Regions from separate parts of the Bradyrhizobium yuanmingense genome, predicted to be linked through region 1. Evidence: riboswitches for the same ligand, from Rfam matches in the RefSeq annotation. Region 1 holds a riboswitch; the other holds the start of a gene.
What was found. Region 1 has a riboswitch for S-adenosylmethionine ahead of metX (homoserine O-acetyltransferase MetX). Riboswitches for the same ligand answer to the same signal wherever they lie in the genome.
Positions count from the first base shown of each region.

Region 2: linked by a shared signal. The riboswitch ahead of N2605_RS32505 (O-succinylhomoserine sulfhydrylase) and the one ahead of metX (homoserine O-acetyltransferase MetX) in region 1 are both predicted to bind S-adenosylmethionine.

Region 1 is NZ_CP104173.1:6,834,336-6,839,337, reverse strand. It holds gene N2605_RS31690 (prephenate/arogenate dehydrogenase family protein) at 1-711, opposite strand, end outside; gene hisC (histidinol-phosphate transaminase) at 708-1,805, opposite strand; gene N2605_RS31680 (chorismate mutase) at 1,840-2,688, opposite strand; SAM riboswitch at 2,845-2,924, shown strand; gene metX (homoserine O-acetyltransferase MetX) at 3,019-4,221, shown strand; gene metW (methionine biosynthesis protein MetW) at 4,224-4,886, shown strand.
Region 2 is NZ_CP104173.1:6,998,185-7,003,186, reverse strand. It holds gene N2605_RS32515 (SGNH/GDSL hydrolase family protein) at 1-257, shown strand, start outside; gene N2605_RS32510 (SGNH/GDSL hydrolase family protein) at 270-1,259, shown strand; gene N2605_RS32505 (O-succinylhomoserine sulfhydrylase) at 1,374-2,561, opposite strand; SAM riboswitch at 2,638-2,717, opposite strand; gene N2605_RS32500 (2'-deoxycytidine 5'-triphosphate deaminase) at 2,814-3,935, shown strand; gene N2605_RS32495 (hypothetical protein) at 4,130-5,002, shown strand, end outside.

The DNA.
Region 1 (5,002 bases):
CATCGTCGGATCGGACGCCGCAATGCGGGTGAAATCGCGAAAACCGCCGGCGGAGAATTTGATCACCTCGGATTCCGTCACCTGCGCCAATTCGTCGGCGGTGCCGACGATGGTGTAGGCGATCAGATGCGGCAGGTGGCTGGTGATGGCGAGCACGAGGTCGTGATGATCCGGCGTCATCACCTCGACCTTGGCGCCCATCGCCGCCCAGAACGCGCGCAGGTGATCGGTCGCCGCTGCGTCGCTGCCATCAGGCGGGGTCAGGATGCACCAGCGGTTGATGAAGAGCTCGGCAAAGCCCGAATCCGGGCCGGAATGCTCGGTGCCCGCCACCGGATGCGCCGGCACGAAATGAATGCCGCCCGGCAGATGCGGGGCCATGTCGCGGACCACAGCGCCCTTGACCGAGCCGACGTCGGAGACGATCGCACCCGGCTTGAGATGCGGCGCGATCTCCTGCGCTACGGGTCCGCAGGCGCCGACGGGAATGCAGAGGATGACGAGATCGGCATCCCTCACGGCCTCCGCATTGGTCGCCACCACCTGATCGACGATGCCGAGCTCGGCGACACGCGCGCGTGTCTTCTCCGAGCGTGCGGTGGTGACGATTTCACCGGCAAGCCCCTGGAGCTTCGCAGCGCGGGCGATCGAGCCGCCGATCAGGCCGAAGCCGATCAGCGCCACGCGCTGGAAGTGCGCCTGCGCGCTCATTTGCCGCCCATGAAGTCGCGCAAGCCTTCGACGACGAGGCGGTTGGCCTCCTCGGTGCCGATGGTCATGCGCAGCGCATGCGGCAGGCCGTAATTCTTCAAGCCGCGCAGCACGAGCCCCCGCCTGGTCAGGAAGGCATCGGCGTCATCGGCGGTCCTGCCCTTATCGGTCGGGAAGTGGATCAGCACGAAATTGGCGACGCTCGGCGTCACCTTCAGCCCGAGCTTGCCGATCTCCTCGGTGAGCCAGTTGCGCCAGGTCTCGGTGAACTGCTTCGACATCGCCTGATGCGCGGTATCCTCGATCGCGGCGACCGCGGCATACATCGCCGGCGTCGACACGTTGAAGGGACCGCGGATGCGATTGACCGCGTCGATGACGTGCTCGGGCCCGAACATCCAGCCGATGCGCAGCGCGGCAAGACCGTGGATCTTGGAGAAGGTGTGCGTCACCACCGTGTTCTCGGTGGTGGCGACAAGCTCGATCCCCATCTCATAGTCGTTGCGCGAGACGTAATCGCAATAGGCGGCGTCCAGCACCAGCAGCACGTGCGAGGGCAGGCCGGCGCGCAGCCGCTTGACCTCGTCGAACGGAAGATAGGTGCCGGTCGGGTTGTTGGGGTTGGCGAGCCAGACCAGCTTCGTCTTCGGCGTCACGGCCTTCAGGATGGCGTCGACGTCGGCGGTGAGGTTGGTCTCCTGGGCGATGACGTTCCTGGCGCCGACCGCCATCGTCGCGATCGGGTAGACCAGGAAGCCGTGTGTCGTCGAGATCGCCTCGTCGCCCTGGCTGAGATAGGTGTGCGCGAGCAGATTGAGGATCTCGTCCGAGCCGGCGCCGCAGATGATGCGATTGGGATCGAGCCCGAACGAGCGGCCGATCGCCTCGCGCAGCACGCGCGAGGTGCCTTCCGGATAGTCTTCCAGATGATCTGCCACGCGCTTGAATGCCTCGATCGCCTTGGGCGAGGGCCCGAACGGCGTCTCGTTGGCCGAGAGCTTGAACACCTTGCGGCCCGGCTCTGGCACCGGGCTCTTGCCGGGCGTGTAGGGCGCAATATCGAGAATGCCGGGATTCGGCACGGGGCGGGACATCTTGGACTCCGGATAGGCTGGGCTGCTCGCGATTTTACGATTTCGGCCCGGTCGGGGGCACCGTATAGCGCGTTGCGTGGCTGCCGACGAGGGCCACAGAGCGCACCGAGGCCCCCGCCTCGATCAGGGCAGCCCTGATCTTGTCGATGCTGGTCGCGCCGGTGACCGAGACCAAGAGCGCCGCGCCGTCGAAGGCGGTATCAGGCACGGCCACGATCTCGGCGAGCGGCGACAGCGCGCGGGCGACCTCGGCGTTCCATCCCGAGACGCGCACGCTGAAGGTCTCGACCTCCGTCACCAGGGCGCTGTCGGCGACGCGCGAGATCGCGAACACCGGCAAGGCGGCCGGATGATCGGCACGCTCGATGAAGGGCATCCGCGCGATGATCTTCGGTGCGCCGTCGGCCTCCAGCTCCAGCCACCATGGCGTGCGGCTCGAGGTCGCCGAGACCATTGCCAGATCACCCTTGGATTTCGCTACCGCCTCGACCGCGGCCTGTGCGCTGAAATGCGCGACGTAAGGCACGGTGAAGCCGAAATTGAAGCGCACGGAATCGCGCATCGCCGCCTCGCTGGCCGAGATGTCGGCATGCACCGAGAACGGCGCCTGTACGTAAGTGAAGGTCGAGATGATGACGCGCCAGATGCTCTCGACCGTGTCGAGCGGCAGGATGCCGCGATGACGCTGCACGATCTCGCGCATCATGGCAGCCTCGCGCGCGGGACGGAACGCCGAGCCGACCTCCTGGGTCTGCTTCACCTGGATCAGGCGATCGATGATCTCGCCGCGCTGCATGAGGAGGCGATGCATGCCCTCGTCGATCGCGTCGATCTCCTTGCGCAGTTCCTGAAGCGATGGTGGCGCGGGCGGACGTTGGGACATGTCTGGTCGTCGATCGTTCCGGTGGGGGATATCCTGATTAGGCAGTCGGGGCGGCGAAAGCAAAGAGAAATGACGTGCTTTGCGGGCGTCGCGGCAGAGGCGAATTGGGCCGATCCGGGCCGCGACTTGACGAAAACCGCCCAAGACGGTAGCTTTTGCCCGTTCCGTGGTCATTTGAGCCGGCCGGCTTGCAGCCACGTTAAAAAACTCGCTAAACAGGCCGGGGACGCTTCCGATCCCGGCCGAACCTATCGTTCAGGCCGGGTTTTTCATGGCCTGATGTCAGCGGCGCGGTCGAGCAGCCAGTCGCAAACGAGGTCGATGTCCGAGATGGGTAGCGTCAAGTCGATACCGAGTCCTGCGATCAGCGCCGACGAGCGGTCGCACGAGGTGGATCATCCAAGCTCGCTGGTTGCGCATTTCGGCACCGAGCAGCCGCTGCGGCTCGATTGCGGCGTCGATCTCACCCCGTTCCAGATCGCCTACCAGACCTATGGCGAGCTCAATGCCGATCGCTCCAACGCCGTGCTGATCTGTCATGCGTTGACCGGCGACCAGCATGTCGCCAACGTACATCCCGTCACCGGCAAGCCGGGCTGGTGGGAGACGCTGGTCGGTCCCGGCCGACCCATCGATCCCAAGCACTACTTCATCATCTGCTCCAACGTGATCGGCGGCTGTATGGGCTCGACCGGGCCGGCGTCGATCAATCCCGCCACCGGCAAGGTCTGGGGCCTGGACTTCCCCGTCATCACCATTCCGGACATGGTGCGCGCGCAGGCGATGCTGATCGACCGGCTCGGCATCGACACGCTGTTTGCCGTCGTCGGCGGCTCGATGGGCGGCATGCAGGTGCTGCAATGGACCGCGGCCTATCCTAGCCGCGTGTACTCCGCGCTGGCGATCGCCTGCGCGACGCGGCACTCGGCGCAGAACATCGCCTTCCACGAGCTCGGCCGCCAGGCCGTGATGGCCGACCCCGACTGGCATGGCGGCGGCTATGCCGATCGCGGGATCCATCCGCATCGCGGGCTCGCGGTGGCGCGGATGGCGGCGCACATCACCTATCTCTCGGACGCGGCGCTGCACCGCAAGTTCGGCCGGCGCATGCAGGACCGCGAGCTGCCGACCTTCTCGTTCGACGCCGATTTCCAGGTCGAATCCTATCTGCGCTACCAGGGCTCGTCCTTCGTCGAGCGGTTCGACGCCAATTCCTATCTCTACCTGACGCGGGCGATGGACTATTTCGACATCGGCGCCGACCATGGCGGCGTGCTGGCCAAGGCGTTCGCCGGCATCAAGACCCGCTTCTGCGTGGTCTCCTTCACCAGCGACTGGCTGTTTCCGACCGCGGAATCGCGCGCGCTGGTGCACGCGCTGAACGCTTCGAGCGCGCGCGTGTCATTCGCCGAGATCGAGACCGATCGCGGCCACGACGCCTTCCTGCTCGACGTGCCCGAATTCTTCGACATCTCCCGCGCCTTCCTGCAATCGGCTGGCAAGGCGCGCGGGCTCAACCTCGAGGACCGTTAGCGATGTCCGTGCAGGAAGTGCTGCCGCTGGACGGCGTTGCGGCCAGGCCGTCCGGTGATTATCGCGCCGATCATCGGCTGGTCGCCGAGATGGTCAAGCCGGGCTCGAAGGTGCTCGACGTCGGCTGCGGCGACGGCGATCTGCTTCAGCTGCTGGAGACCCGCGGCATCGACGGCCGCGGCATCGAATTGTCGCGCGAGGGCGTCAACCGCTGCGTCGCCAAGGGGCTCGCGGTGGTGCAGGGCGATGCCGACACCGATCTCGTCAACTATCCGGACGATGCCTTCGACTACGTGATCCTGTCGCAGACGCTGCAGGCGACGCGGCAGCCGAAGGTCGTGCTGGAGAACCTGCTGCGCATCGGCCGCCGCGCCATCGTCTCGTTCCCGAATTTCGGGTTCTGGAAGATGCGACTCCAGCTCCTGATCGGCGGCCACATGCCGCGCACGGAGAATCTGCCGGCGACCTGGTACGACACCGCCAACATCCATTTTTGCACCATCAAGGATTTCGTGCAGCTCTGCGATGAGATCAACGTGAAGATGGAGCGCTCAGTCGCGCTCGATCTCTACGGCCGCCCGGTGCCGCTGAACCTGCCCTGGTGGGTGTGGAACATGTTCGGCGAGCAGGCGGTGTTCTTGCTGAGCCGCGGCGGGGGGAAGTAGTTTCCCTCCGTCATTCCGGGGCGATGCGAAGCATCGAGCCCGGAATCCATCGTCCAACAGCGCCTGCAGCCCGATGGATTCCGGGCCTGCGCCTTCGGCGCATCCCGGAATGACAG
Region 2 (5,002 bases), 160 kb from region 1:
ATAGCCCGCGCACCGAGACCATGATCTCGGCGCAGCCTTTTCTCGATAATATGCGCGTCGTGGCACAGGAGCACGACATCCCGCTGTTCGATCGGTTCGCGATCATGCGGCAGTGGAATGAACAGGGCCAGTTCGACCTGTTCAACCCGTCCCGCGGGCCTGAGCTGGCGAAGCAGGTCCATGATTGCCTTGGCCGGGCGTTGGCACAGTTCGTGATTGACGCTGCCCATCTGGAGCCGGCCCAGCAGCAAAATTGAGGTCTAGCGTTAATGAGTTCTCTCCGCCCTTTTTGCCTGACGTCATGGCTGGCCGTGCCTGCAACAGCAGTGCTGTTGTTGCTGACGCCCGCCGCGCATGCGCAGACGCCGGCCGCTCAGCCGGCGACCCCCGCACCCGCCCAGTCGCCTGATCCCGCGCCCGCTGCGCCGTCCCAGACCACCGTCGCCGCGAGGTCGCCCGAGCAGCGCGGCGTCACCTCGCGCGCCATCGACAAGGTGAAGGAGGTCGCGAAGTCCGCCGCCGACATCTTCAGCCGGGTGCCCTGCCTGCCGCCGAAGGGCGGCTCCAAGGCGATGGGCTCGCTGCCGCATGTCGCGAGCAAGCTGGCCGCCGGCCAGCCCGTCGTCATCGTCGCGTTCGGCTCCTCGTCGACTCAAGGGTTCGGCGCGAGCTCGCCGGAGTTCAATTACCCCAATCGTCTCGCCGCGCAGCTGCGCCGGCACTATCCGACTGCCGACATCAGCGTCATCAATGCCGGCGTCGGCGGCGAGGACGCCCCCGAGATGATGAAGCGTCTGCAGACGCAGGTGATCGACAGGCATCCGGATCTCGTGATCTGGCAGGTCGGCACCAACGCCGTGCTGCGCAATCTCGATCCCGGCGAGACCGTCAAGCTGGTGGAGGACGGCATCAACCGCATTCAGGCCGCCGGCGGCACCGACATCGTGCTGGTCGATCCGCAATATTCGCCGGCCGTCAACCAGCGCAAGGAGAGCGCCGGCAAGATGATCAAGCTGCTCGGCAACGTCGCCGAGCTCCGCAAGGTCGGCATTTTCCCGCGCTTCGAGGTGATGCGCGACTGGCACGAGAACCAGTCGATCCCGGTCGAGGGCTTCGTCATCGCCGACGGCCTGCACATGAACGATTGGGGCTATGCCTGCTTCGCCCAGTTGCTCGGCGACGACATCATCCGCTCCGTCGGCCAGATCAAGCTCGGTGTGAGCGTGCCCGCGGATGTGAGAACGTACCGGCCGATGTGAGAGGGTGCGTAGGGTGGGTTAGGCGAAGCCGTAACCCACCACTGTCTATCTCCGCGGATGCAGCAGAGGTGGATTACGCCTTCGGCTAATCCACCCTACGAGACCTCGCTTCCCTCACGCCTTCTCCAGCGCCGCGGTGAGATCCTCGATCAGGTCATCCGCGTGCTCCAGCCCCGCCGAGAAGCGGATGAAGCCCTCGCTGATGCCGAGCGCGGCGCGGTCTTCCGGCTTGAGGCGCTGATGCGTCGTGGTCGCCGGATGCGTGACGAGGCTTTTGGCGTCGCCGAGATTGTTGGAGATCTTGGCGAGCTTCAATTCGTTGAGCACACGGAAGGCCGCCGCCTTGCCGCCCTTCACCTCGAAGCCGACCAGCGTCGAGCCGCCGCGCATCTGCTTCTTCACCAGCGCCGCCTGCGGATGATCGGCGCGGCCGGGATAGACCAGTCGCGAGATCTTGGGATGGCTCGCCAGCACCTCGGCGATGCGCGCGGCATTGTCGGTCTGCGCGCGCACGCGCACGCCCAGCGTCTCCAGGCCCTTGAGCAGGACCCAGGCATTGAATGGCGAAATCGACGGGCCGGTCTGGCGCATGAAATTGTGGATGTGCTCGGCGATGAAGGCTTCGGAGGACAGGATGATGCCCCCGAGACAGCGGCCCTGGCCGTCGATGTGCTTGGTTGCGGAGTAGACGACGACGTCGGCGCCGAGCGCGAGCGGGCTCTGCCAGATCGGGGTTGCAAACACGTTGTCGACGACGAGCCGCGCGCCGCCCTTGTGCGCGATCTCGGCAATCGAGGGAATGTCGAGCACGTCCAGCGTCGGGTTGGTCGGGCTCTCCAGGAAGAACGTCTTGGTGTTGGGCCTCAGCGCGCGTTGCCACTGGTCGAGATCGAGCCCGTCGACCAGCGTGGCCTCGATGCCGTAGCGCGGCAACAGGTCCTGGATGACGTAGAGGCAGGAGCCGAACAGCGCACGGGAGGCGACCACGTGATCGCCGGCCTTGAGCGGCGCCAGGATCGCAGTCGTCACCGCCGCCATGCCGGTTGCCGCCGAGCGCGCGGCCTCGGCGCCTTCGAGCTCGATCATGCGGCGCTCGAACATTGCAATCGTCGGGTTGGAATAGCGCGAATAGATGAAGCCGGGATCCTCGCCCTTGAAGCGCGCCTCGCACTCCTCCGCGCTGGCGTAGACATAGCCTTGCGTCAGGAACAGCGCCTCCGAGGTCTCGCCATATTGCGAGCGCAGGGTGCCGGAATGGACCAGGCGGGTTTCGGGGCGATAGGCAGCAGACGACTTCGACATAGGACCCTCTCCGACATGACCGTCGAGGCGAAAACGGTCACAAAAAAACCGGCCTGGATATCTCCACGGGCCGGGATCACAGAGGTCCCCGGCCTGTTTAGCGACTTATTTAACGTGGCTGCAAGCCGGCCGGCTCAAATCACCACGGGATAAGTGATGCTCATATTCCGCAATGCCCTTTCCGTCAAGGCGTCCATCGGATAGCCGTAAAAGACTTGTATTTCCGGCATGTCCGGATGCATTCGGCCCCTGATGAGGACCCCCCGGTTGACGTTCACGGTCGCCGCCGACGCCAATGGTATCCTGCCCGACCGCATGATAGCGGCGATGGCGGAAGAAGGTCTCATCCTGCCCGCCTACGACTTCGTCGAGAGCCAGATCCAGCCGGCGAGCCTCGATCTGCGCCTCGGCGACATCGCCTATCGCGTCCGTGCCAGCTTCCTCCCCGGGCCCGGTGCCACCGTGGCCGAGCGCATCGACGAGCTGAAGCTGCACGAGTTCAGCCTCGCCGACGGCGCGGTGCTCGAGACCAACTGCGTCTACATCGTGCCGTTGCTCGAGAGCCTCGCGCTGCCGCCGGAGATCGTCGCTGCCGCCAATCCGAAGAGCTCGACCGGCCGGCTCGACGTCTTCACCCGCGTGATCGCCGACGGCACCCGTCGCTTCGACATGATCGGCGCCGGCTATCACGGCCCGCTCTATGCCGAGATCAGCCCGAAGACGTTCCCGGTGCTGGTGCGCGAGGGCTCGCGTCTCAGCCAGGTGCGCTTCCGCACCGGCGATGCCATCCTCAATGCCGACGAGCTCGATGCGCTGCACGCCAGCGAGCGTCTCGTCGACATCGACGATGCCGATCTCTCGGGCGGCGTTGCCGTCTCGGTCGATCTCTCCGGCGAGAAGGCGAGCGGCTTCGTCGGCTATCGCGCCAAGCGCCACACCGGCGTCGTCGATGTCGACCGCCGCGCCGGCTACGCGGTGGAGGATTTCTGGGAGCCGATCTCGGCGCGCCCCGACGGCAGCCTGATCCTCGACCCCGGCGAGTTCTATATCCTCGCCTCCAAGGAAGCGGTGCAGGTGCCGCCCGACTACGCCGCTGAGATGGTGCCGTTCGACCCCCTGGTCGGCGAATTCCGCGTGCACTATGCCGGCTTTTTTGATCCCGGCTTCGGCTATGCCGGCGCTGGCGGGCTGGGATCGCGCGCCGTGCTGGAGGTGCGCTCGCGCGAGGTGCCGTTCATCCTCGAGCACGGCCAGATCGTCGGCCGCCTCGTCTACGAGAAGATGCTGGCCCGCCCCGACGCGATGTACGGCCAGCGCATCGGCTCGAATTACCAGGCGCAAGGCCTGAAGCTCAGCAAGCATTTCAGGGTGTAGTGCCAACCTCACCCACCGCTGTCATTCCCCGCGGAGGCGGGGAATCCAGTACGCCGCGGCCTCTCGATTCAAGCATGACCATCTCGGAGTACTGGATCGCCCGCCTTCGCGGGCGATAACACCGAGAGCGCGTCCGGTTGCGTCACCCGATCCGCGATGACACACTCCCGCAAAACAACAAGCCGGGAGCGAACATGACCACCGCACCAGACCTCGCGCAGGAAGCGCAATGGAAGCGCTGGCGTGCGATCGCCGATCTCTATCACGCCTGTTTCACCGGGCTGATCCTCACCGTCGTCACGCGCCGCGGCACGGCGGATGCCGCAGAGTTCGTCTTCCGCGTGTTTCGTCGCCAGCAGCAGGAGCGTTTCCTGCCGGGGCTCAGCAAGCTCGGGATCGACCATCTGCCGCCGGCGGTCGCGGCTGCGCAATACCACTATCTCTCCAACTGGATCGGCGGCGTTCATGTCGAATACATGTACGAGAGCGACACCAAGGCTTGGATCCGCTATCCGCCGCCGCGCTGGATCTGGAAGGGCACTGCGATCTGTGGCGTGCCGGGCGAAGTCTCACGCGCCATGCTGCGCGGCTGGCACGCCAACAATGGCGCGGCCCTCGGCGACCTCAGGCTCGGCTTCGTCTGCACCAAGCAGAGCGTCGACGGCCAGGACGGGCTCGAAGGCTATTACCATCTCTACGACCATCCGCTCGAGCTCGACCAGCGCCTCGTGTTCGCGCGCCACCTCGAAGCACCTTTGTTCGATGCGAAGACGGCGCCCGCCTTGCCGGTCGCGAGCTGGCCAAGACCGCGGCTGGAAAAGGCCTATCGCAATTACGCGATGGAATATGTCCGCACCGCCGCGCCCGTGATGGTGCAGCTGTTCGGCCCGGAGGATGCCGGCTATCTGCTGCACCTCACCGGCAAGCTGATCGGCATGCAATATTTCGACGAGGTCGCCGCGGCGCTGGCGACGACCCGCGGCGGAGCGCGAGAATTCGCATCGTTCCTGAACGCGCTGCTCGCCGCGCAGGATGATGCGGCCGAGATGACGCAATCGGAAGGCACG